One region of the Marinobacter sp. NFXS11 genome, then DNA from elsewhere that is predicted to be linked to it. Evidence: predicted binding sites of a transcription regulator. Region 1 holds the regulator's gene; each other region holds the start of a gene.

Evidence for each region. The regulator FliA, encoded in region 1, starts transcription of late flagellar genes. The targets are predictions, from matches to a motif close to CTAAAGTTTNNNNNNNNNNNGCCGNTAA.
Region 2: J3362_RS15860 (flagellar protein MotY) is a predicted target of FliA. The motif match lies at 4,369-4,396, and genes of this name have one in related genera.
Region 3: J3362_RS14700 (methyl-accepting chemotaxis protein) is a predicted target of FliA. The motif match lies at 4,394-4,421, and genes of this name have one in related genera.

What each region holds. Positions count from the first base shown of each region.
Region 1 is NZ_JAGDDV010000001.1:825,195-833,213, reverse strand. Features, by position in the region: gene J3362_RS03950 (flagellar motor protein) at 1-387, opposite strand, end outside; gene J3362_RS03945 (protein-glutamate methylesterase/protein-glutamine glutaminase) at 387-1,550, opposite strand; gene J3362_RS03940 (chemotaxis protein CheA) at 1,616-3,748, opposite strand; gene J3362_RS03935 (protein phosphatase CheZ) at 3,765-4,550, opposite strand; gene cheY (chemotaxis response regulator CheY) at 4,571-4,954, opposite strand; gene J3362_RS03925 (RNA polymerase sigma factor FliA) at 5,117-5,860, opposite strand; gene J3362_RS03920 (MinD/ParA family protein) at 5,892-6,704, opposite strand; gene flhF (flagellar biosynthesis GTPase FlhF) at 6,773-8,019, opposite strand, start outside.
Region 2 is NZ_JAGDDV010000003.1:27,533-35,551, forward strand. Features, by position in the region: gene J3362_RS15850 (bifunctional acetate--CoA ligase family protein/GNAT family N-acetyltransferase) at 1-2,266, opposite strand, end outside; gene J3362_RS15855 (histone deacetylase family protein) at 2,476-3,402, shown strand; gene J3362_RS15860 (flagellar protein MotY) at 3,409-4,326, opposite strand; gene pyrC (dihydroorotase) at 4,510-5,541, shown strand; gene rnt (ribonuclease T) at 5,586-6,242, shown strand; gene J3362_RS15875 (methyl-accepting chemotaxis protein) at 6,317-8,019, opposite strand, start outside.
Region 3 is NZ_JAGDDV010000002.1:1,238,723-1,246,741, forward strand. Features, by position in the region: gene J3362_RS14690 (YbcC family protein) at 1-701, opposite strand, end outside; gene J3362_RS14695 (NADH-quinone oxidoreductase subunit L) at 701-2,275, opposite strand; gene J3362_RS14700 (methyl-accepting chemotaxis protein) at 2,402-4,327, opposite strand; gene J3362_RS14705 (hypothetical protein) at 4,630-5,214, shown strand; gene J3362_RS14710 (sensor domain-containing protein) at 5,253-7,688, opposite strand; gene J3362_RS14715 (sulfurtransferase TusA family protein) at 7,795-8,019, opposite strand, start outside.

The sequences.
Region 1 (8,019 bases):
TTCCATGATGCCCCTGATGGTCTCGGTTTCGGCACCGTCGACCAGCAACTGCAACCCCTTGCGGGCAAAGGGCTCCGGCTCACGCTCGGCAAGCCCTTCAAGGCCCAGCAAGCCCTGCTTGCGGGCTTTTACACTCCAGTCAATGACTTTTCCGATGCCATCTTCAAGGTTGATAAACGGCGGGAAAAAGACCCAGCGCACCTGAGTGAAGGCCCGCTTCAGCATGGGCCACGAGGTCTGCAGGATAGTCGCGGCCAGAGTGCCACCGATGACGATGATGGCCGCCGGCCCATTAAACAGTGAGCCAACCGCTCCGCCTTCCAGCAGGTTACCGCCAAGAATTGCGGCAAAGGCCAGTATGACCCCGAGCAGGCTCAGGATATCCATCAGCAGACACCTTCAGCGAGGCGTGGCCCGATCTCGTCCAGGGACAATACGTCATCCGTCAGCCCTGCCTTGGCAACGGCCATCGGCATGCCGTAGATCACAGACGATTTTTCATCCTGGGACCATATATCGGAACCGCTCTGCTTCATCATCCGACAGCCTTCTTTGCCGTCCGAGCCCATCCCGGTAAGAATGACCCCCAGCGTCTTGCCCGGAAAGCTGCGGGCAAGAGAACCGAAGGTAACGTCCACGCAGGGTTTGTAATTGAGCCGCTCGTCCCCGGGCAGAATACGGATCCTGGCCTGTCCGCCCCGATTCTCGACCATCATCTGTTTGCCGCCGGGCGCCAGCAAAGCCAGGCCGGGCCGCAACACATCACCATCCTCAGCCTGCCGGACTTCAATCCGGCAGAGCTTGTTAAGGCGTTCGGCGAAGGCCGGCGTAAAACTCGCCGGCATATGCTGCACCAGAACAATCGGAGCCGGGAAGGTCGCGGGCAACACGGTCAGTACCCGCTGCAGGGCAACCGGGCCGCCGGTTGAAGTACCGATGCCAACCACGGCGTAATGCTTGGCCGGCCCACGGCGGCCATGGCGCCTGGGGACCTCGGTTTCGCCCGGAGAACCTGCCGGCGCTGCCGGAGCCCGGGCATCAGGACGCTGACGCGGTGCTGGTTCCGGACGCGGGCGCCCTGCAGGCTCCGGTGCCCGGGAAGCGGGAGCTGAAGGTTCCGCGCGGGACGGCGCAGGAGAACGGTTGCCGGGGCGACTGCGGGCTACATCCAGAATCCGCTCAATCAGGATTTTCTGAAGCTGACTGTTGTCCCGGGCAATTTCTTCGAAATTCTTGGGCAGAAAATCAACGGCGCCAGCCTCGAGCGCATCCAGTGTGACCCGGGCGCCCTCATAGGTGAGCGATGAGAACATGAGCACCGGTATCGGATGTTTGCGCATGATTTCGCGCACGGCAGAGATGCCATCCATGACCGGCATCTCATAATCCATGGTAATCACGTCGGGACGCAGTTTCTCGGCCAGCTCAACGCCTTCCCGACCATTGGTCGCAGCACCTACCACTTTGATCTGGCCGGAGCTGGTCAGGATTTCCGTCAGCCGTTTGCGAAAAAACCCTGAATCGTCAACGACCAGGACAGAAACTGTCATCCAATTCTCCTACCCAATCCATCGTTCTTCGGCCTTCTCTGGCATAAAGCGCCGGAAGGCCCGGCTCAACCGTAATGCTGCAACAGGCTTGGCACATCAATAATGAGTGCAATCCGGCCATCGCCGGTAATGGTGGCACCGGCCATGCCTGGCGTACCCTGGAGCGCTCGCCCGAGGGGCTTGATAACCACTTCTTCCTGACCAACCAGCTGGTCGACCACGAACCCGACCTGCTTGGTACCCATGGCCACAATGACAACATGGGCGTTATCGGGCACCTCCTGGCCAGCCCCGCCACGAACCAGCCAGCGCTTGATGTGGAATAGCGGGAAGACTTTATCCCGAACCACAATGCACTCGCGCCCATCGACGATATTGGTCTTGGTCAGGTCCAGATGGAAAATCTCGACCACGTTGACCAGCGGCAACGCAAAGGATTGATCGCCCAGCATGATCATCAGGGTGGGCATGATGGCGAGCGTCAGCGGAACCTTGATGACAATGCGAGAGCCCTTGCCCAGTTCGGATTCGATGCTCAACTGGCCATTGAGCTGGCCAATCTTGGTTTTCACCACATCCATGCCGACGCCACGACCGGACACATCCGAAATCTGCTCCTTGGTGGAGAATCCGGCGGCAAAAATAAGGTTGTAACACTCCGAATTGGTCAGCCGGTCCGCTGCGTCCTGGTCGTAGATACCCTTTTCGACTGCTTTGCGGCGCAGGACCTCTGGATCCATGCCCGCGCCGTCATCCTCGATAAACAGCAGAATATGGTCTCCCTCCTGCTCGGCAGAGAGGGTAACCGTGCCCTGGCGGGGCTTCCCGGCCTTCTCGCGGACTTCCGGAGCCTCGATCCCGTGGTCCACCGAATTCCGCACCAGGTGAACCAGCGGATCAGACAGCGCTTCAACCAGGTTCTTGTCGAGATCGGTTTCCTCGCCATGCATCACCAGGTTCACCTCTTTCTTGAGGTTTCTGGCGAGATCGCGCACAACGCGGGGGAACCTGCCGAACACCTTTTTGATCGGCTGCATGCGGGTCTGCATGACGGCGGACTGGAGATCGGTCGTAACCACATCCAGGTTGGATACCGCCTTGTGCATGTGTTCGTCTTCACTTTCGGCACCCAGACGCTGCAAGCGGTTACGTACCAGCACCAGCTCACCCACCATATTCATGATGTCGTCGAGTCGCTTGGTGTCAACACGAACCGTCGTTTCCGCGGCCGGGGCATTCTCGCGAGCAGGCATCGCCGGTGCGGCAGCGCCTTTGGCTTCCGGCTTCTCGGCCGGCTTCGACTTTTCGGGCTTTGACGTGTTTGCTGTCGGCGATGCAGGCTGTTTCGGCGCTGAGGGCTGTTTTGGAGCTGCAGGCTCTTTCGAGGCTGAAGGCTCTCCGCCCGCGGTCGGGCTTCCGCCCTTGCCGTGAAGATCGTCCAGCAGTTTCTCGAATTCGTCGTCGGTGATCAGGTCATCGCTGCCACCAGAGCCGGCCTTGGCAGCCGGTTTGTCTTCTTTGCTGACGGCCTCTTCCTCGCCAGCTGGCGCACCGGCAAACTGACCTTTCCCGTGCAGTTGGTCCAGCAGCGCCTCGAATTCGTCATCGGTAATTTCGTCGTCTCCAGAACTTTCCTGGTCACCGCCGGCCGATCCGGCGCTCGAAGCCGAGGAAACCTCCGCTGATTTCTCGTCCTGCAGTGCGTCCAGAAGCTGTTCGAACTCGTCGTCGGTGATGTCACCACCGTCTTCTGCCGGTTCGCTCTGTTTGTGCTCAGGTTGAGCCGCAGCGGCCGGCGCCCCCTCGCCTTCCGGCTGGGCCAGGGCATCCAGGCGGGCGATCAGTTCGTCCGGGGCGGGTGTCAGCTCCTCGTGATTGCGGACCTGCTCAAACATGGCATTGACGTTATCCAGGGCTTCGAGAACCACGTCCATCAGTTCAGAGTCCACCTTGCGCTTGTGATTGCGCAGGATGTCAAAAACGTTTTCGGCGGAATGGCAGCAATTTACCAGTGCTTCAAGCTGAAGGAAGCCCGCGCCGCCTTTAACGGTGTGAAAGCCACGGAAGATGGCGTTAAGCAGATCACTGTCGTCAGGATGTTGCTCAAGATCTACCAACTGCTCTGACAGCTTTTCGAGGATCTCGCCGGCTTCTACCAGGAAGTCCTGCAAAATCTCTTCATCAGCATCAAACGCCATGCGCTACCCTCATTATTCAGAAACCGAGACTGGACAACAGGTCGTCTACGTCGTCCTGTCCCGAAACTACATCTTCACGCTCATCGGCCTTGATCTGGGGCCCGACGCCCTTCTCTGCAGACTCTTCTTTTTCTTCAATCTGGTGCACCGTGCCCGTGAGCTGGTCCACATGACTGGCCATCACCACCAGGCTGAGCATCTGCTCCTCAACCTCTTTCACAAGAGCGGTGACCTTCTGGATGACCTGCCCTGTCAGATCCTGATAGTCCTGAGCCAGCAGGATTTCCGACAGGTTGCTGTACATGGTGTCGGCATCGGTTGCCATGCTGACAAAAAAGCGATCAATCCGGCCGTACAGCTCGCGAAACTCAGCCGGCTGCATTTCCCGGCGACGGAGGCGCTGCCACTCATCACGCAACGCGGCGGCCTCGTCTCTGAGGGCATTGGCCACGGGCATGGTTTCCTCAACCAGGTCCATGGTCCGGTTGGCTGCTTCGCCGGTCATCTGCACAACGTATTCGAGACGATCAGAGGCATCTGTCATCTTTGACAGGGCTTCCTGCTGTTCGGCGTTACGGGGATCAATCTGGAAGTTCCGGATTGCTTCGTGCAGGCTCCGGGTCAGCCGCCCTACCTCACGGTACAGACTCTGATCCCTTACCTCGCTGAGTTCATTGATCAGGGTCATGGCTTTGGCATAATCACCCGCATCAACACTCTCGGCCAGTTCCGCTGCCTGCCGCTGGAGCTTTTCCGTCACCTCCGGTTCAAGGCCCCGATGGTTCTTTTTGCTATCGCTCATGAGAGCCATCCGACCTCTGGTTACTGGATTCTTTCAAAGATTTTCTCAATCTTTTCCTTGAGCACGGCAGCGGTGAATGGCTTGACCACATAACCATTCACGCCTGCTTGGGCAGCGGCAACGATCTGGTCGCGCTTGGCCTCAGCAGTCACCATCAATACCGGCAGGGTTTTGAGATTCTCGTCTGCCCGAACGGCCTTGAGAAGATCGAAGCCTGACATGCCCGGCATGTTCCAGTCGGTCACCAGAAAATCGTATTTGCCGCTTTTGAGCATTGGCAGCGCCGTGTTGCCATCGTCAGCTTCATCGGTGTTGGTGAAGCCAAGATCACGCAGCAGGTTCTTGATGATCCGTCGCATTGTGGAGAAGTCGTCCACAATGAGGATTTTCATGTTTTTGTCCAATGGGACCTCCAGTTAGTAACACCCGGAATTCGTTTGACCTTTGCGTTCAAAGTCTAGCAGGCCGCTGTTTTAACCGCTTATTGTCGGATCTTTGCTTCGGTTGTAAAGCATCGGTTACCAAAAACTACAGACTACCTCGTTGCCGACACAGACTGAACGCGGTCAGCTGTCAGATTCCTGGCGCCAATCCGAGAGCCGGCCCCGAAGGCGCAGGGCTGCCTGACTGTGAATCTGGCTTACCCGGCTCTCACTGACGCCAAGCACCGCACCAATCTCCTTGAGGTTCAGTTCTTCCTGGTAGTAAAGGCTCAACACCAGCTTTTCCCGCTCCGGCAGGTCTTCAATCGCCTCAGCGAGGCTCCTCCGGAAGGCATCGGAGGACAATCCCTCCAGGGGATTATCCTGCGTCTCTGTCTGTTCTATCGGCAGCTCTCCGGATTCATTGAGCTCGTCGAGGCTAAAAAGTCGACCGCTGTTGGAATCGGAAAGGTAGGAGTGATATTCGGCCAGCCCCATACCCAGCTCTTCGGCCACTTCCTGATCATGGGCTTCTCGGCCAAGTCGGTCTTCAACGGTCTTGATGGCCTGGGAAATTCGACGGGCGTTGCGGTGAACAGAACGTGGCACCCAGTCACCCTTGCGGATTTCGTCCACCATGGCGCCGCGAATCCGGATACCGGCGTAAGTCTCGAAAGTAGCACCTTTGGTGGAACTGTAACGCTGGGCGGCCTCGAGCAGACCGATCATGCCGGCCTGCATCAGGTCTTCAAGCTGGACGGACGCCGGCAGGCGGGCCATCAGGTGAAGGGCAATTTTCTTGACCAGCGGCGCGTGCTGCTCAATGAGCTGAGCCGGCTTCTGCGCGCTTGACTGGTTATAGATTCCGAGGTTTTTCGCCAATGTCATGTATCCGGTTTTTTGTTTGACTGGATCCGATTCAGACTTCGACGAGCCGCTCCACAAAAAATTCCAGATGCCCGCGGGGAGAGGACGGCAACGGCCAGCTATCTACCTTGTCCGCCAACGCCTTGATGGCCAGTGAAGCTTTCGCCCTGGGATAGGCGTCCAGCACCGCACGCTGACGCTGAACCGCTTTCTTCACGGCCTCATCGTAGGGGACTATTCCCACGTATTGTAGTGCCACATCGAGGAAGCGCTCGGTGACCCGGGTCAGTTTTTCAAACAGATGCCGGCCTTCCTGTTCATTCCGGACCTGGTTGGCAAGAATGCGGAACCGATTCGTGCCGTACTCGCGATTCATGAGCTTGATCAGGGCGTAACAGTCTGTAATGGACGTGGGCTCGTCACACACCACCAGCAACAACTCCTGGGACGCCCTGAGAAAACTGACCACCGATTCGGAGATACCGGCAGCGGTATCCACAATCAGAACATCAATCTGGTCCCCAAGCTCGCTAAACGCGTTAATCAGCCCGGCATGCTCCATGGGGCTGAGCTGCGTCATTCTCTGGGTACCGGAAGAGGCGGGGACAATCTTGATGCCGCCGGGACCATTCACCAGAACGTCCTTCAGGTCACAATCGCCGGCCAGAACATCCTGGAGGTTGCGATTGGCAGTGATGCCCAGCAAGACGTCGATATTGGCGAGCCCCAGATCGGCGTCGAGCAGCACCACTCTCCGGCCTTTCTGCGCCAGGGCAATTCCGAGGTTAACCGACACGTTACTCTTGCCGACACCACCCTTTCCGCCGGAAACTGCAATCACCTGTACCGGATGTGCTCTGCTCATACTGTTTTTGGTCTCTCGCCACGTTTCGCCGGCTGTTTCTCCGACGCCTGCTGTCAATCTGTCCGGTCTCAGGCGTGTTCTTTCAGGCCCTCTGCGACCGCTTGCTGTTGCTGGAGTGTTTTCAGCCGATCCACGGCCAACCGCACCAGCGGAACGGCTTCTGCGTGGTGCAGGTCTTCAGGAATCTTCTGGCCGTCTGTGTAATAGGCTACCGGCAGACCGGTTTCCATCACAAACCCGAGAGACTCGCCCAGCGTCAGGGCCTCGTCGATTTTGGTCATCACACAGCCCGCAAGATTTGCCATCTTATAGCAATGCCACACGGATTTCATGATGCGAGGCTGACTGGTTGCCGAGACCACCAGATGGGTTTTGATATTGTGATGGCTGCGAGCCAGTTCGGCCAGCTGTTCCTGATAGCCTTTGTCCGCACTGGTCAGTCCGGCGGTATCAATCAGCACCAGATGACGGTCTGACAGCTCGTCCAGAATATCGTCCAGACTGTGGCTCTCATCCACGACCCGAACCGGCACATTCAGGATCCGACCGAACACGAATAACTGCTCGTGCGCCGCCACCCGATAGCGATCCGTGGTAACCAGGGCCACGGAATCGGAACCATGCTTGAGCACGTAGCGAGCGGCGAGTTTTCCGATGGTGGTGGTTTTCCCGGACCCTGTCGGCCCCACCAACGCGTAGGCGCCGCCCTCATCCAGCCACTCCATGCGGGAGGTCCGGACCCCGGTACACAGCATTTTCAGGGACTGCTTCCAACCGTCTTCCAGACGCCCCGCCTTGTGACGACGGGAAATTGACCCCGCCAGATCACTGCCGAGGCCGAACTCCTGCAAGCGCTCGGCAAGCCTCTGCTGCACGGCGGTGGTCGCAGAAACCTCCGGCTCCGTTTGCGGCCGACGGCCCTGCATCATGTCTCTGAGCGAGCTGATCTCGGCCCGCATCTGCGCCAGCTCATCGGAATAGGCTTCCCTCGGCGCCTGTGGCAGAGGTTCAATATCACCAAAACCACCGCTCACCTCTTCCTGAATGCCAGCGAACGAACCGGCGTAGCTCGCGCCCTGGGATGCCCGCTTTTCCCGGACTTCACGGATGCGGTCCCGGGACCGGCTCAGCTCGTCCTCAAGACGCCTGTGCTGGTCGGCGTGCATCTCGGCCAAGCGGGACCCGTTGGTGGCTTCTTCTGCCTGGTTGCCCAGTCGCTGGCGCGCCATATTCTCGTCATAGTCCAGCGCCGTCACAATTTCGACACCGCCGTCGACCCGACGATTGGAAAGGATCACGGCGTCCGGCCCCATCT
Region 2 (8,019 bases), on a different contig from region 1:
CCCGGTGGGCAGGCTCATCTTCCGCCAGTACCGGTCGAATGATGACCCGGCGCCCCGATTTGGGCAAAACAATCCATTCCTCCAGTTCCCGCGGGTAAGGCTGAATAATCGGCCGCCCCGGCTTGTCGGCCAGATTGATGGCAATATTGACAGCCACGGCCCCCTGCTCGTTGAACAGCAACGGCGAGATCTCAAGCCCCTTGATTTCCGGAATGTCGATAACGATCTGTGAGAGGGTGACCAGGGTCTCGGACACCGCGCGGATATCCTCCTCCGGCTTCAGGCTGTGCTCTTTCAGCAGCTTGTACATGTAGGTACGGCGCAGAAGCTCACGGGCCAACACCATGTTCAATGGCGGCAGTGCGATCTGACGATCGGTCATCACGTTTATCTGGGCGCCAGCTGCACCACAAACCACCAGGGGCCCAAACAATGCGTCCCGGGTAATGCCAACACTGAACTCGATCCCACCCACGTGCTGGTAGGAACGCTGAACCGCAAACCCGAGAAAACCACTGTCCGGGAAATGGCTCTTGTACTCCTCCATCAGGTAGCGGCAGGAATCCATGATGGCCGCCTCGCTGTTCAGTTTCTGGACCGTGCCCTTGTAACGACGCTGGGTGGGACTCAGGTCCAGGAAAGGATGGCACGCCTGCTCATGAATGATGGTGATATCGATGGGGCGCCGCTCAACCGCAAACACCTCCAGCACCTCTTCCATATCGTCGCAGTACATGGTTTCGATGGTGTTGATCCCGTAATCCCGCACCAGATCCCGGGCTTCCCGGTTCGACAGGTGATACCGACCTGCTCGCAGTGCCCTGTTGACCACATGACGGGTGTGGGTGCGGTCTGCAAAGTGGTCGGTAAAGGATTCCGGCGTTTCCGTAAGCAGCCGCTGAACCCGCTGGTGACGAACATGCTGCATGAATGCCATCACCGCTTTTTCGGGATTGAAGAACGACGGCAGCCCGGCCCGGTAAAACTCTTCCCGCGCATCCATGACCGTACTTTGGCCGAGCCAGCAGGTGAACACATTCAGACGTGTGCCCTTGGACGCCTGCACAACGGCGTCCGCAATCTGCAGGCTGTCCTCCGTCAGACTCGGGGCATACATCACCAGAACGTTTGCCACTTCCGGATCCTTTGCCAGGATCTTGATGGCCTGGCCATACAGCTCCGGCGAGGCATCGTAGTTAAGGTCAATGGGGTTTTTACGGGTCCAGTAAGGTGGCAGCAGCTCGGCCAGGTTCTCAATGCTGGATTTCGACAGCTCTGCCAGTTCACCACCAAGATCCGCCAACCGATCCACGGCCAACACCCCGGGTCCGACCCCATTGGCCATGATCGCCAAGGTTTCGCGGCGCAAGGGACGCATCCGCGTCAATGTCTCGAGCGCATCAAACATCTGGCCAAGGCCATCCACCCGGAGCACACCTGCCCTCTGAAGCATGGCGTCGTAGATTGGATCGCTGCGTTTCAGGCCATCAGGAAGGTCATGGGAAAACCACTCCGACTCCGGTACCCGCCCGGACTTCACCGCAATCACAGGCTTTGTGCGGGACGCCACCCGAACCGCCGACATAAAACGCCGGGCATTGGGAATGTTTTCGATGTGCAGAAGAATCGCACGGGTCTGGGTGTCCTGAGCCAGATAATCAATCAAGTCGTCGTGATCGATATCCATGCCATCGCCCAGGGTCAGAAAGTAGGAAAACCCCACACCACGGGCGAACGCCCAGTCTATGACCGAACTGGCGATGGTGCCGGACTGGCCAACGAAGGCAACCCGGCCAGGGATAGCGCCCATATGGGCGTAGGTAGCGTTCAGGCTGCGGGCGGGGACCATCAGGCCAATGGTGTTGGGGCCCAGTACCCGGATTCCGGTTTCCCGGGCCGCTTCTCGAACCGAATACATCAGGGGCTGGCCGGTTTTGCTGTGAGTACGTGACATGCCGCCGGTCATAACGATCGCGGTGCGCACCCCGGCTTCCCCCAGCCGCTTGATGGTCTTGGCCACGGTATCCGGCGGCGTACAGATGATTCCCAGGTCCGGGGTAAATTCCATTTTTGAGACTTTCTTGACGCAGGGAACCCCGTGCACGTTGTCGTAATCGTTCTGGTTCACCACCAGTAACCGGCCCGGATAACCGCCCCCCATAAGATTCCGCAATACCATACCACCAAGGTTGTCTGCCCGCTCCGACGCACCGATCACCGCAATGGATGCGGGATTGAACAGGCTCTCCAGATACCGGGTGCTCAAGCTGACTCTCCTTCGTATGCGGCCGGCAGGCCGTTGGGGAAATAAATGTAATAAAACAGGTTACTTATGAGTGTATCTCTTATCTTAGGCCTTGATCCGCCGATGTGAAATGACTATCGCCCCTATAAGACCAAAGAAACACGGCAACGTGCACTTTTCCCTGATAAGCTTGAAGAAAATATAAGCATATCGAAGGCAGTCCGAGACGTATGACCACGGCATTCTTTTCCCACGATGACTTCATGAAACACAACATGGGGCCGGAACATCCGGAAAGCCCGGAGCGGCTGGCGGCCATCATCAGCTACCTTGCTGATACCGGCCTGGACCAGAAGCTGGACTGGGTTCGACCGGAAGAAATCACCCGTGATCAGCTTCTGATGGTGCATCCGGAAAAATATCTCCATCAACTGGACCTGATGCAACCGACCCGCGGCCGCGTGTTTACCGACCCGGACACGGCCATGATGCCCGACACCCTTCGAGCCGCCCGTCTCGCAGCTGGTGCCAATGTCCAGGCCGTGGATATGGTTATGAGCAGCCAGGTTACCAACGCGTTTGTTTGTGCCCGACCGCCCGGGCACCATGCCGAGCGGGCGAAATCCATGGGGTTCTGTTTTTACAACAACGTTGCCCTCGCCGCCATGCGCGCCCTCACCTTTCATCATTTGGAGCGAGTCGCGATCATCGATTTCGACGTGCACCAGGGCAATGGCACCGTAGACATTGTCGGTGGCGACGAACGTATCCTGATGTGCTCAAGCTTCCAGCACCCTTTCTACCCGCACTCCCACGTGCACCGGCAGGCCGACAACATCGTGAATATTCCGATCGAGGCAAACTGTTCGTCTGAAGAGTACCGGAAGCAGGTGGAGGCGGGATGGCTGAAGCGCCTGAATGAATTCAAACCGCAGTTGATCCTGATTTCGGCGGGTTTTGATGCCCACCGGCTCGATCCGATGGCAGAACTGAATCTGGATACGGAAGATTATCGCTGGCTAACAGAAATGATTGTGAGTGTCGCCAGTGAGCACAGCAATGACCGGATCATTTCAACCCTGGAAGGCGGTTACCACCTGCGGGCCCTGGCGGAAAGTGTCAATGCCCACCTGGAAGTTCTGGATTCGGTTTACTGACGCCAATCAGCCCCTGGGTTCGCCGCCATAGCCGTTAGCCTGCTGCAGTTCCGGGCGGTCACCGGCCCGTTGCAGGCGGATATTGGTGCGGCGGTTATCTGCGGGCCGGTTGGATACCGGGTACTGGTCGCCGTGAGCCCGAACCGTAATCATGTTTTCATCAATACCGCTCGCCTTGAGGTAGTCAGCCACCACATTGGCGCGATCCTCGGACAGCGCACGGTTGTCGATCCGGCTGCCAATACTGTCACTATGACCATCCACGAAAATCCGCTCAACCGTGGAATCGGCATTCACATAAACCACGATGTTATCCAGTAGTTGCCTGTCGGCATCGGACAATTGCGTGCTGCCGCTCGCAAAGGGCACCCTCGAGCGCTGGATCTGATCAAAGTTTACCGGCAGAAGATTGGACGTACAGCGCTGATAACGCTGGTACTCGCCGGCGAAGTTGATGTTGGAGACCTGAACCCGCACCGGGCGGCCATCAAACCACGACTCCCTGGTTACCGTCGGACGCATCCCGTCCAGCAGGCCATGGGCGACCACGAAGGCCTGACGGGTATCCAGCGAGACCTGACGGCGATCATCCGATACATTGACCGTTCCCAGGGGCTTCGGCGCCACACCCGGACGCCAGGCCGGTGCCTCGACCACAAGGCTGCCGCGCCCTGGTCGCATCAAGGCAGCATCGGACTCCAGGAAAAAGCTGAGACTTTCGCCGGCGCGATGATTGAACACAGCCCGACCGTAGCCGGGAACTTCGTGCACCAGGCGGCATTCGAATACCGACTCGGCGAGATACCACTGGCTGTTCTCGATTCCGGCGCCATAGCTGGCAGCCTGCGCAGTTGCCCGCAGAAGCAACACGGGCAACGTGGCAACCAGCAGAGTATTCAGGAGTTGTCCGGGGCGAAATCCCATAGAGCTAGCCATCAGTGTCCGGAGTTAGCAGAGTCAGACTGTTTATCGGCCTGAGCCGGAAGTTCTTTAGCCACTAACCGGAAAACAATCACCCGCGCCTTCTGGTATAATTCGCCAAATTTTTCAGGCTCCCAGAGAATCGGGCACAAGCTCGCCCCGCCAAAGGTATTTCGGACAACCGCCATGACAGACAAGCTCACGCTCACACGCCCCGACGACTGGCACCTGCACGTACGGGACGGCGACATTCTCACGGACGTGGTACCGGCTACGGCTGCCTGCTTCGGTCGCGCCATCATCATGCCCAACCTGGTACCGCCGGTGACAACCGCAGCCGATGCCACAGCCTACCGGGAACGCATTCTGGCGGCTGCCAATGGCGCTGCATTCGAGCCGTTGATGACGCTGTATTTGACCGAGAGCATGACGGCGCAGACTATCCGGGATGCCAAGGCTGCCGGCGTTGTGGCCGCCAAACTTTACCCGGCCGGCGCAACGACCAATTCCGACTCCGGCGTGAAGGATATCCGCAACATCTACCCGGTTCTGGAGGCCATGGCCGATTGTGGCATGCTGCTGCTGGTACACGGCGAGGTAACCGATGCCGATATCGACATTTTCGACCGGGAAAAGGTGTTTCTGGAGCGTGTCCTGGCACCCACTCTCGAGGCTTTCCCGAACCTCAAGGTTGTACTGGAACATATCACCACGGCCGATTCCGCAGAGTTTGTCCGGCAGCACGCCGGAGAAAACCTCGGTGCGACTCTGACGCCCCAGCACCTGATGTATAACCGCAACCACATGCTGGTAGGCGGCATTCGACCGCATCTCTATTGCCTGCCAATCCTGAAGCGTAACCGCCATCAACAGGCGCTCAGGGACGCGGTGGCCAGCGGCGACAAACGCTTTTTCCTGGGCACGGATTCCGCCCCTCATTCGAAGGATCGCAAAGAGGCAGCCTGCGGTTGCGCTGGCTGTTACTCGGCTTACGGCGCAATCGGCCTGTATGCGGACATTTTCGAAGAGCTTGGCATCCTGGATAAACTTGAAGCATTCGCCAGTTTCAACGGGCCGGATTTCTATGGCCTACCGCGGAATACCGATACCATCACCCTGATTCGTGCCCCCTGGACCATGCCGGCAGAGCTGCCGCTGGCCGACGGAACCATCGTGCCCCTCAAGGCTGGTGAAACCGTTCACTGGAAACTGGCGTAAACCTGACTTATTCCTTCTCACACACGGCCAAGACCGGAGCTTGAGTGACTGACGAAAACAAACCACCGCATCCTATGTCCCGCCGCTTTCGCGGGTTTCTGCCTGTTGTAGTCGACGTGGAAACCGCTGGCTTCAATCCCGAGCGGGACGCCCTGCTGGAAGTGGCGGCAGTGATACTGACCATGGACGAGGACGGCTGGGTGCGGCGCGCTGAGACCCACGTTCAGCAGATCGATCCTTTCGAAGGCGCGAATCTGGAGCAGTCCGCCCTTGATTTCACCGGTATTGATCCGTGGAATCCGGAGCGAGAAGCGGTACCCGAGCGGGAAGGACTCAGCGAGATCTTCAGCCCCATTCGCAAGGCGGTAAAGAACCACGATTGCAAGCGAGCCGTCCTGGTGGGCCACAATGCCACCTTCGACCATAACTTCATTTTTGCAGCCGCGCTGCGGGCCGACATCCGTCGTAACCCGTTCCATCCTTTCTCAACCTTCGATACCGCCACGCTGGCTGGCCTGGCCTATGGCCACACGGTTCTGGCCCAGGCCTGCAAACTCGCGGGCATTCCGTTCAGCAACAAGGAAGCCCATTCCGCCGCCTATGACGCGGAAAAAACCGCAGACCTGTTCTGCGGCATTGTGAATCGCTGGAAAGAACTGGGCGGCTTTCCGCCTCCGGTGATCCCCGAAGAGACCGAGTAACCGCCATAAAAAAACCCGCTGAAGCGGGTTTTTTTCTGTGTGCCAGGCATAATTGTGGAAGGCACGCCTCGTACTCAGCTGACTTTAAACCGGGACAGCGAATCCTTGAGCTGATGAGACAACTCCGCCAAGTCACCACTGGCTTCGGAGATCTGGACCATGGCCTGTTTGGTCTCCAAGGACTTTTCAGCAATTGTGGATACGTTGCGCGTTACTTCTTCGGCCGTGGCTGATTGCTCTTCGGAAGCCGTAGCAATCTGCTCGGCCATACCGGACATCCGGGTGACCTCTTCCACTGCCTCGCGAAGCTGCAACACTACGGTTCCGGCCCGCTCAGAAATACCTCTGGCCTGGGTGCTGCAACGGGTAACGACCTTTGAAGCACGCTCCGACGAATTGACCAGAGTTTCGATGGAACTACTGATCTCCTCGGTCGCCTTCTGGCTGTTCTGGGCCAGGCTGCGCACCTCATCCGCGACCACCGCGAAGCCCCTGCCCTGTTCACCGGCCCGGGCCGCTTCAATAGCGGCATTCAGAGCCAGCAAGTTAGTCTGGTCGGCGATGGACTTTATCGAATCCAGAACCCTGGTGATGGATTCCATATTCTTTCGCAAGTCCTCTATGCCGGCTTCTGCTTCCTCCAGTTCCCTGGCCATAGCACGGGTGTCCGCAGCGGAGGATTCCACCTCGGTGGCGCTGCGGCTGACCGCCTCATCAGTGCGCCGGGCGGCGGCTGCCGATTCCGAGGTATTCTGGGACACCTCGCTGATGGCAGAGGACATTTCTTCAATGGCCGACGCCACCTGCTCAGTCTGCTCTGCCTGCTGATTCACACTGTCCAGAGTCTGCGAGGTGGTGCCGGACAACTGTTCAGATGCACTGGCCTGGCGCTGGGAAGCCTCTTCAACCTTGAAGATCACTTCTTTCAGGTCCGACACCATCTTGAGCATGGAGCCGTATACGCCCGTGGCCCTGTCACTGTCGGACGAATCAATGACCAGGTTACCCGCAGCCACCTGTTCCGCCAGTGCCTGCAATTCGGCCGGGTCTTTGCCAAGGGGTTTCATGATCCGCGCCGCGGTCCAGACTGCCACGGCCACCACAGCCAGGAGCACAATAGCAATGGCTATCGCCGTCAGCGTCCACATTTCACGCACCGGCGCCAGGGCCTCGTCTTCGCTGATCTCCGCCACAAGCGCCCAGTTCAGCCCGCCTACGGTAACTGGCCTGTGGGCGGAAAACACTGGCTCGCCACGGTAGGACGTAACCACGCCTTCACCGGAATTTCCGACCAGGGCCTCATCCACCGATGTCGAACTAATGCGTCCATTCTCCGGGTCGGCAAAAGAAGCGACAACACTGCGATTTTCCGGATCCAGGTATGAGTCTGACCGCATCAGGTTATCCGGGCCCACCAGATAGGCATCCCCGGTTTCGCCCATGCCATCTCGCTCCATCATGATGTTGTTCAGGCTGTCAATGGGGAACTGGAAGGCCAGCACGGCCAGCCGCTCATCTTTTTCGGAATATATGGGGGTTGCCACAAATCCGGCGGGCGCACCGTAGGACGGTACATACCGAGTAAAATCAACAAAAGTCGGAGCAGTATCCTGTCCGTCAGACATCGCCTGACGATAAGCTGCCGCCAGGCCAGAATCCGCGTAGGGACCGTCTTTCAGGGAGGTAGCGAAATCCACCTCTTTGGCTACGGAATAGATAACGTGGCCTGTATCGGCATCAATGAGATAAATATCGTAGTAGCCAAACGCCTCCTGAA
Region 3 (8,019 bases), on a different contig from region 1:
AGGAGGCCCGGCAGCAGGTCTTCCTCGTGGCCACTGAGTCGCGCTTGCCAGCGCAAGTAGGCGGCCCAGGATGACCACCCGTTGATATCCAGCAGGAGCGCATGGGCATAATCCGGCGCATAGTCTGGTTTTGATGCCAGGGCGTTGAGGGCATCGGTAATCAGTTTTTCATGCTGATCGGGCAAGACTTGAAACTGGGAGGGCAGGGATGGTTCTTCCATAACGATGGCAATGCCGCGGTCAGCCCGGGTCATCTGCAGCCAGCTGTGATATAGATCCTGGGCATTGCCTTTGAAATCGCCGGCATCCAGGCGCTGGAAGTAGTCGCCGCAAAACTGGCTGATCTGGTGCACAACCTCATCCTGCCAGCCCACGTGATGGGCGGTATCGCGGTTGCGATCCAGCTGGGCGCTGAGATTCTGCCAGTGTTCGGGCATGCTGGCGGTCTCCGCGGCCGCCGGGCCGTTGCCCTGTCCGGCAAGCGCGGCCTGATTCTGGCAGCAGGTACCATTGAGTGCCGCCATGCGTGAAGCGACCCTGGTGAATGGCAGGTCCCGCATTTCCCAGAACGGATTCACGGCGATCATCTGATCCAAGGGCCAGGAGGGCGCGATTCGGGCGCAGGCATCGGTGACTGCCCCCTGCCAATCTGGTGTGTCGATGGTTGCTTCGGTGGTGGCATTAAGGCTCGACGCTAACATTATGCGGACTCCCTGGAACCAGAAGTTGAAGAGACGCTGACCACGGCTCGCGGCCGAACGACATCAGGCAGTTTGGCAGGCCAGATTTTCAGGGTCAGGCGGGTGGACCACTCATCAAGGTAGCCCGCGGCGAACAGGAACCGGTAAAGGCTGGCGCCTGAGGGTGAGAAACGGTGGTAGCGAATCTGGTAGTAGCCGCGTACCAGGATTGCGATAAGGGCAGCGACAAAAGCCACTTCAAGCAGGGTTGCCTGGCTTTCCGGTGGCGCAAGCATCAAACCGAAGAAGGTTTTCTGTAGCCAGTACAGTGCCCAGAAGGCAGCACCAATAATCAGGCCACGGGCAACGGTGAGAACGCCGCCGCCGGCTGACAGGAACTCTGAGAGCAGAATCGTCAGGGCGATGCCTGGCACAATCCATGAAAACATGTGTGCTGTGCCGGCTTCATTGGACAGGAAAACAGTCGGCAGCATGAACAGGCCCGCCAGGGCGGCAGCGGCCAGCCATTGTTTTGCCCCGGGCTCGTTGACGGCAACCAGACGTTTTTTCATCGACAACTCAACGGTATTGCCGGCGTTCAGGAAGGTGTGTGCCTTGTATGCGGAATGTGCAACCAGATGCAGGAGCGCCAGCTCGTATAGCCCCAGAGCGCACTCAACCAACATCCAGCCCATCTGGGAGCAGGTTGACCAGGCCAGCCTTACCTTGATGGAAATACGGGTCATCATGACAAGGCTGGCAAACACCGCCGTGGGGCCTGCGACTGCAAGCAGCAGCCACTGGGCGGCGCTTACTTCGGAAATGAGCGGTGCCATCAGAATCATCAGGAAACCGCCAAGGTTCACAACGCCGGCGTGAAGCAGGGCGGAAACCGGCGTGGGTGATTCCACCACCTGAATCAGCCAACCGTGGAAAGGCATCTGTGCGCATTTGAGCAAAGCAGCCACGGCCATCAAAACCGCAGCGATCTGGGCGCCGGCGGGCACCTCTGTTGCACCGGATACCTGGGCCAGAAGCCGATCAATAAACGGCGTGTCGTACTGGACATAAAGCAGGAGGAACGCCAGTGCCAAGCAGAGCTCCGCAATCCGCGCAAAAATGAATTTTTTGTGCGCGGCCAGGGCGGCGCGCGGGCGATCAGGAAAGAACATCAGCAACTGGTGCAGGCTCACGCTGATGGCAATCCAGCTGACGAGGAACACCAACAAATGATTGGTTATGGCGATCATGGCCACGCTCGCGAGGATCACCTGAAGCCAGATCATGAAACGGCGCTGGCCGGGATCCCCCGCAAGATACCTCTCCGAGAAGCGTCCCAGCACCATGCCCAGCAAAGTGATCAGCAGCAACATGATTGAGGCCAGAGGCGCGTGACTGAACCAGACGCCATCGACCGGCCACCACCAACTTCCGATTGCGGCGGCCAAAGCCGATACAAAGGCAAGCTTGAAGGTCAATGACCGTGCGAGAAGGTTGCTCTGGTTGGTTGCCAATCCGGTCGCCACTGCTCCGGCACCGAAAAGCAGCGGAACCAGCAGTGGGAACAAGGATTCGATCGCCTGAACATCGAACATGCGAGGACCTCGGAATCATAAGTATTTAGTACGCGTAGTATCCGAGGCTTTTGCTGTGAACAAAAATATATATATCTGATTAATTCGTTCGGTATTAAAGAATGATTTCCGGGTGTGGAAACTGGGTCAGGTCCGGTAAGAGTCCAATTGAGACTTCAGTTTTTCAGCGAGTTGTTTCAATGTTTCTGCCGCCTCATTGGTTGATGCGGCGTTCTCCTGGCTGCTGCCAGCCATTTGTCGAATGTGCTCAAGGCGCTGGTTGATGTCTTCAGAAACCTGGCTTTGCTGCTCGGCGGCGCTGGCCATTTCAATGTTGGTATCCCGAATGGTTCTAACGCTCTCGCGCAGTGCCTCGATCGCGTTACCGGTTTCGCGGATCATGTCGTTGGTTTCAGTAGCCAGCTGGCTGCCAACCTCAATAACGTTTGTTACACCGGCAACGCCTTCCTGTAGGTGATTGATCTGATCCTGGATCTCCTTGATTGATTCCTGGGTTCGACGGGCCAGGTTTCTGACTTCGTCGGAGACCACCGCAAAACCTCTGCCGTGCTCACCGGCTCGGGCTGCCTCAATCGCTGCGTTCAGGGCAAGAAGGTTGGTCTGTTCTGAAATGTTTTCGATGACGGAAAGAATATTGCCAATGTTATCCGATGCAGCTCTCAGTGAAGCGCTGGTTTGCACGGAGCTCTGGTTGTTTTCGAGCTGGCTCTGTATTTTTGCGGTGGTTTTTGCAATGAGCGACTGGCCACTTTCGGCCAGACCATCCGCCTCTTTCGCAATGTTTTCGGCCCTGGATGCGCTTTCGGCAACGGTTTGAGCGGTTGCTGTCATTTCATTCATGGCGGTTGCAACCTGCTCTGTCTCCTCGGTTTGTTGCGAGACGACGGTTGCGGAGTCCGATGCAATGCCCCTGAGACTCGACGAGGCCTCAAGCAGGCTTTCCGACGAGCCTTTGGTTTCTGAAATCGTGGTTTGTAACCGATCAAGCAAGCGGTCGAAGCCCTGGGCCATGACATCCAGTTCGCTCTTGCCCGTTGCATTGAACCGCACTGTAAGGTCGCCCTCTCCACTGGCAATGTCGTTGATGGCATTGATCATTTTTTGAAGAGGTCGGGCTACAACCAATTGTGCCAGGGCACTCAGACAGCCGATCAGCACCAGTCCGCCGATCAGAATTGCAATGATCGTCTTGATCGTCTGATTGCGAACCATGGCTGCCACTTCGTCTTCTGAATAGCCGGTTACAATCTGGTACCCCCAGGGGTCGAACGCAGTGCGTTCAAGATTCCAACCTTCCGGCTCGGTTTCCAGCAGGTTTTGCAGTGGATCAGGCTCAATTGTGTTGGAATGCATCCGAAGCCGACCCTTATCGTCCACCAGGGCGAGAAATCCCCTGTCCAGCAGACTGGATGAGGTGATAGCTGCTTCAAGTTCTTCAAGGTCCGCGGAATAGCCCACGTACCAGATGCCGATAATCTGGTTAGACGCGTTGCGGATCGGGCTGTAAGCGGTGAGATAGGGGTTGCCGAGGATATCGACCTGGCCGAAGTAGGCTTCGCCCCGGCTGATGGCCTGCCCCGCTGCGCCGGCCATGTTAAGCGTGGTGCCGATGGCGCGGGATCCATCGCCTTTCTTTACGTTCGTGGAAACCCTTACAAAGTCCTGACCATCCCGGACGAAGAGAGTGGCTGTGCCATCCATGATGTCGGTAATCCCGTCCACCAGATCAAAGTCGTTGTTGATCATGGTGTCGCCAAGAAACAGTGCCGGCGCCGATTTGCCTGCGACGGGTTCCGTTCCCTGAACCCTTGCGGTTCCCATTTGCTGACCGCGTTCAATCAGCAGATTCAGAGAATTCTTTACCCGTTTTGACATGAGCTCGTCGGTGATGGAGAGCATTCCGGTGATCTCCTCGACAAGATCACTCTGCCTTTCTGCCACATCTGCCGTGATCGTTTTCTGCGTGTTCAAAGCGATCACAATGCTTGCGAGCAATGCGATGACCAGCAGAACAACGGCAATCGAGACGATGAACAGTTTTCTGATAGACATGCTGATTCCCCAGAATCTATAAGCCGGACGGACTATTGGAGCGCGCAAACCACTGCGATCTTTGTTATATCGGCCGTGATCGGTGCTTCGTTAATCATTATTTCGTCATTCGTGAATGATTCCAGAAATTGCGACGTGTATGGGCTGTCTAGTGAGCAGCAAAGGGTCCCTGACAGCATTGGCCTGGCTTCGGATTTGTAAAAGCTTTCCGCAATCACCATATTTCGGCGTCCACGAAATGATGCGCCGATAAGTCTGGAACTCAGCGTCTAGTTGCTGTCCCTCCAAGACGTGTGCAAGAAGTGAAAACCGGAAAAGACCGAGGCAAAGAATTGGATTGTGAAAAAAATGGGGCGGTCCTGGCTCGAAGAAAAAAGCACTCGACCCTGACCGCTGGGCTTTATCACCCGAAACCCGAAGCCATTGCAGCCGACTACTGGGGTGTCTTCGTTGATAATACGCCCTACATATTATTGGTGCATGACGAAGAGCGCAGTGCCCGTGAAAAGGCCGAGCGGCTGGCTGAATCGGCCAATTTCCGCACGTTGCTTGAAGCAACCCTGACAGCCTGTGAGCGGATTGAAGCGAAACCCGTTGAAGGCAGCGCCGTGGATTGGGGCGAGTCCCTCACCGTGATAAGCGCCAGTCGCTCTGGCGACGTTGAGACGGGGACAAGAGAAATCGGCGAGGTCAGGGCAATCCTGATGCCTGGTTGTCATCAGGCCGTGGCAGACACACTGTGTATCGACGATACGCTGGCGACTGTGATCGATTTGAAATTCCCGCAGGTTTCGAATTTTGACGATCTTCCAGAACTGTCGGATCGAGACGTGAAAATGTCGCTGGGTAACCTGGAGGCCCGCAAGCATCCACGAGGTGGCCACTAGGATCAGGTGCTCGCCGGCAAACTAATACTGCTGTTTGTTTACTGCGCGCTTGTTTGCGGCGAACGAAGAAAAGCGTCCATCGCATCCGTGCCAATGGGGCGGCTGTAGTAAAAGCCCTGGGCATCGCATTGTGCCTGCTTGAAAAACGCCACCTGAGCCTCGGTTTCAACGCCCTCGGCAATCGTTTTCAGTTTGAGGGTTTTTCCCAAACCGATAATCGCACGCACAATGGCTTTGTCTTCTTCGTCATCCGGCAAATCCATCACGAAAGACCGATCTATTTTCAATTTGTCGATGGGCAGTCTTTTCAGGTAGCTCAGGGAGGAATAGCCGGTACCGAAATCATCAATGGCGATGGTGATGTTTCTCTCTCTGAGTGCGTGAAGCTTCGGTATGGCCCGCTCCGGTTGGTGCATGAACGAGCTCTCGGTTACCTCCAGTTCCAGATGCTCTGGAGGCAATCCGGATTCATCCACAATCGCAAACACCTCTGCAAGAAAGTTCTCATCGTGAAACTGCGAGGCAGCGACATTGATAGAGATGCGTCCTATGTCGAGGCCGGCATCCAGCCAGGCTTTCCCCTGGTGGCAGGCCGTTTGCAGCACCCACTGTCCTATGTTTCTTATGGTGCCATTCTGCTCGGCAATCGGTATGAAGCGATCCGGTGTAATCAGTCCCTTGTCTGGATGCTGCCAGCGTATCAGCGCTTCCATACCGACTAATTTTCCAAGCTCCAGATCAAACTGGGGCTGATACTCAAGAAAGAGCTGATTGTCAGAAACAGCCTTCCTGAGAGCATTCTCGAAGAAAACGTACTCCAGTGCTCGGGCGGTCGAGTCGCTCGAATAGAATGCGTAGGTGTTTCTGCCGTTCTCTTTGGCCTGATACATCGCTGCATCTGCGTCAGCCAGCAGTTCTGCCGCGTCATTGGAGTCCTGCGGAAAGAGGCTGATTCCCATGCTCACGGTTACCCCGATCTCGACATCGTCCATGGCGAACGTCTCTTTAAACGCTTTCATCAGCGTGTCGGCGACCTGTCCGGCATGTTCCGCGCCGTCAATGTCCTCCAGAAGAACGACGAACTCATCACCTCCAAGGCGTGCCGCCGTGTCGGAAGCACGTAGCTGCTCCCTCAGGCGAGCCGCTACGTGCTTGAGCAGTTCGTCCCCCGTGGGATGGCCCATACTGTCATTGATGTTTTTGAATCGATCAATGTCGATGAATAATACCGCTATAGAACGGCCGGTTCGCTCCGACAGACGGATGCTCTGTTGCAATCGGGAATTGAAAAGGAGGCGGTTTGGGAGGCCCGTCAGGGGATCGTGGTGAGCCAGATAATCCAGCTTTTCCTGATGGGCTTTCAGTGTAGAAATATCTGAAAATACCGTCACATAGCCGACCGGCTCGTCTTTGTTGAGAATAGTGCTGATGGTCAGTAGTTCCGGGAAGACACTTCCGTCTTTCCTGCGGCTCCAGATTTCACCACGCCAGTGCCCGTTTTCCCGAACACTTTGCCAAATGGCATTGAAGAAGCTTGGATCGTGTTTTCCCGCATCGAGAAGGTCGGGCGTTTTGCCGATGGCCTCCTCTTCCGTATAGCCCGTAATCTGGGAAAAGGCGTCATTAACCTCAATGATCCTGTTATCCAGATCGCTGATCATCACGCCTTCAACCGTACTCTGGAACACCGTCGCCGCTTGACGCAGCTTGTCATCAGCGATGCGCGCTTCCGTCACATCAATAGCAACTGCATAGATCAACCCCGCCTCGGGGGATGTCACTGATGACCAGGACAGCCAGCGGTAGGAGCCGTCTTTGTGCCGATACCGGTTTTCAAACTCCGATGACCCTTCGCTCTTTTCTATCACTCTGCCGGCTTCACTCAGGGTTTTCTCACGGTCCTCCGGGTGGACGAACTCGATGAAAACCTCCCCTTCCAGTTCGTCGCGACGATAGCCCAGCTTTGTTTCCCAAAGCCCATTGACCCTCACGAACTTGCCCTCGAAGTCGACCATCGCGTTCATCGTCATGCGCTGGTCGAAGAAACTGTCCAATGCTTCCTGGGTCTGACGTTCGCGTGTTACATCAATGATCACGCTATTCCAGCATATGTCTCCATTTTCACGCTGTTTGGGAGTGCCGGTGCCACTCAGCCATTTCACAACACCGGATGCTGGCTTGATCCGCCACTCGTGTCTCCAGAAGGTCATGGTTTCCGCAGAACCACGAATCGACCGGGCCAATCCCTCAACATCTCCAGGCAGAATCATTTCCCATAGTGGGCCCGGATCACGTTTCAGTTGTGCCGCTTCAATCTCCCACAGATCAACACACCCCCGGCTGATGTAGCTCAACTGGTCGGTGCCGTCAGGATGGAGAATATACTGAAAGATTGCCCCGGGAATGCCGTCGGTAAGCTCCAGGTAAAGAGCGTTTTCCTCGCCTGGAGTGGAAAAGAGTGGGTCTGAAATCATCGGAATGCCAACTATTAGAGGTCCTAATTAAAGATAGGCTGTTGGCGCCTTATTTACCAAGAGGGCTTGGCGGAGTGCAGGGAAAATTGAAAGTTCAGATGTGGTTTTATGCGAGGGAAATACGGTAACGGGTGACGCCAGCTTCTTCCTCTCTGGTCCATTCAATCCTGTGACCAGTGATATCACAAAGGGCCTGAAGATCCTTTCGGCCGGTGGGATCATCCGCGAGGAAATCGACCAATGTTCCGCTAGGCAGGTCTTTGGTCCTTTTTTTGAACCGAAGGATGGGGAGAGGACATACCAGACCGACAGCGTCGATCTGGTATACCCC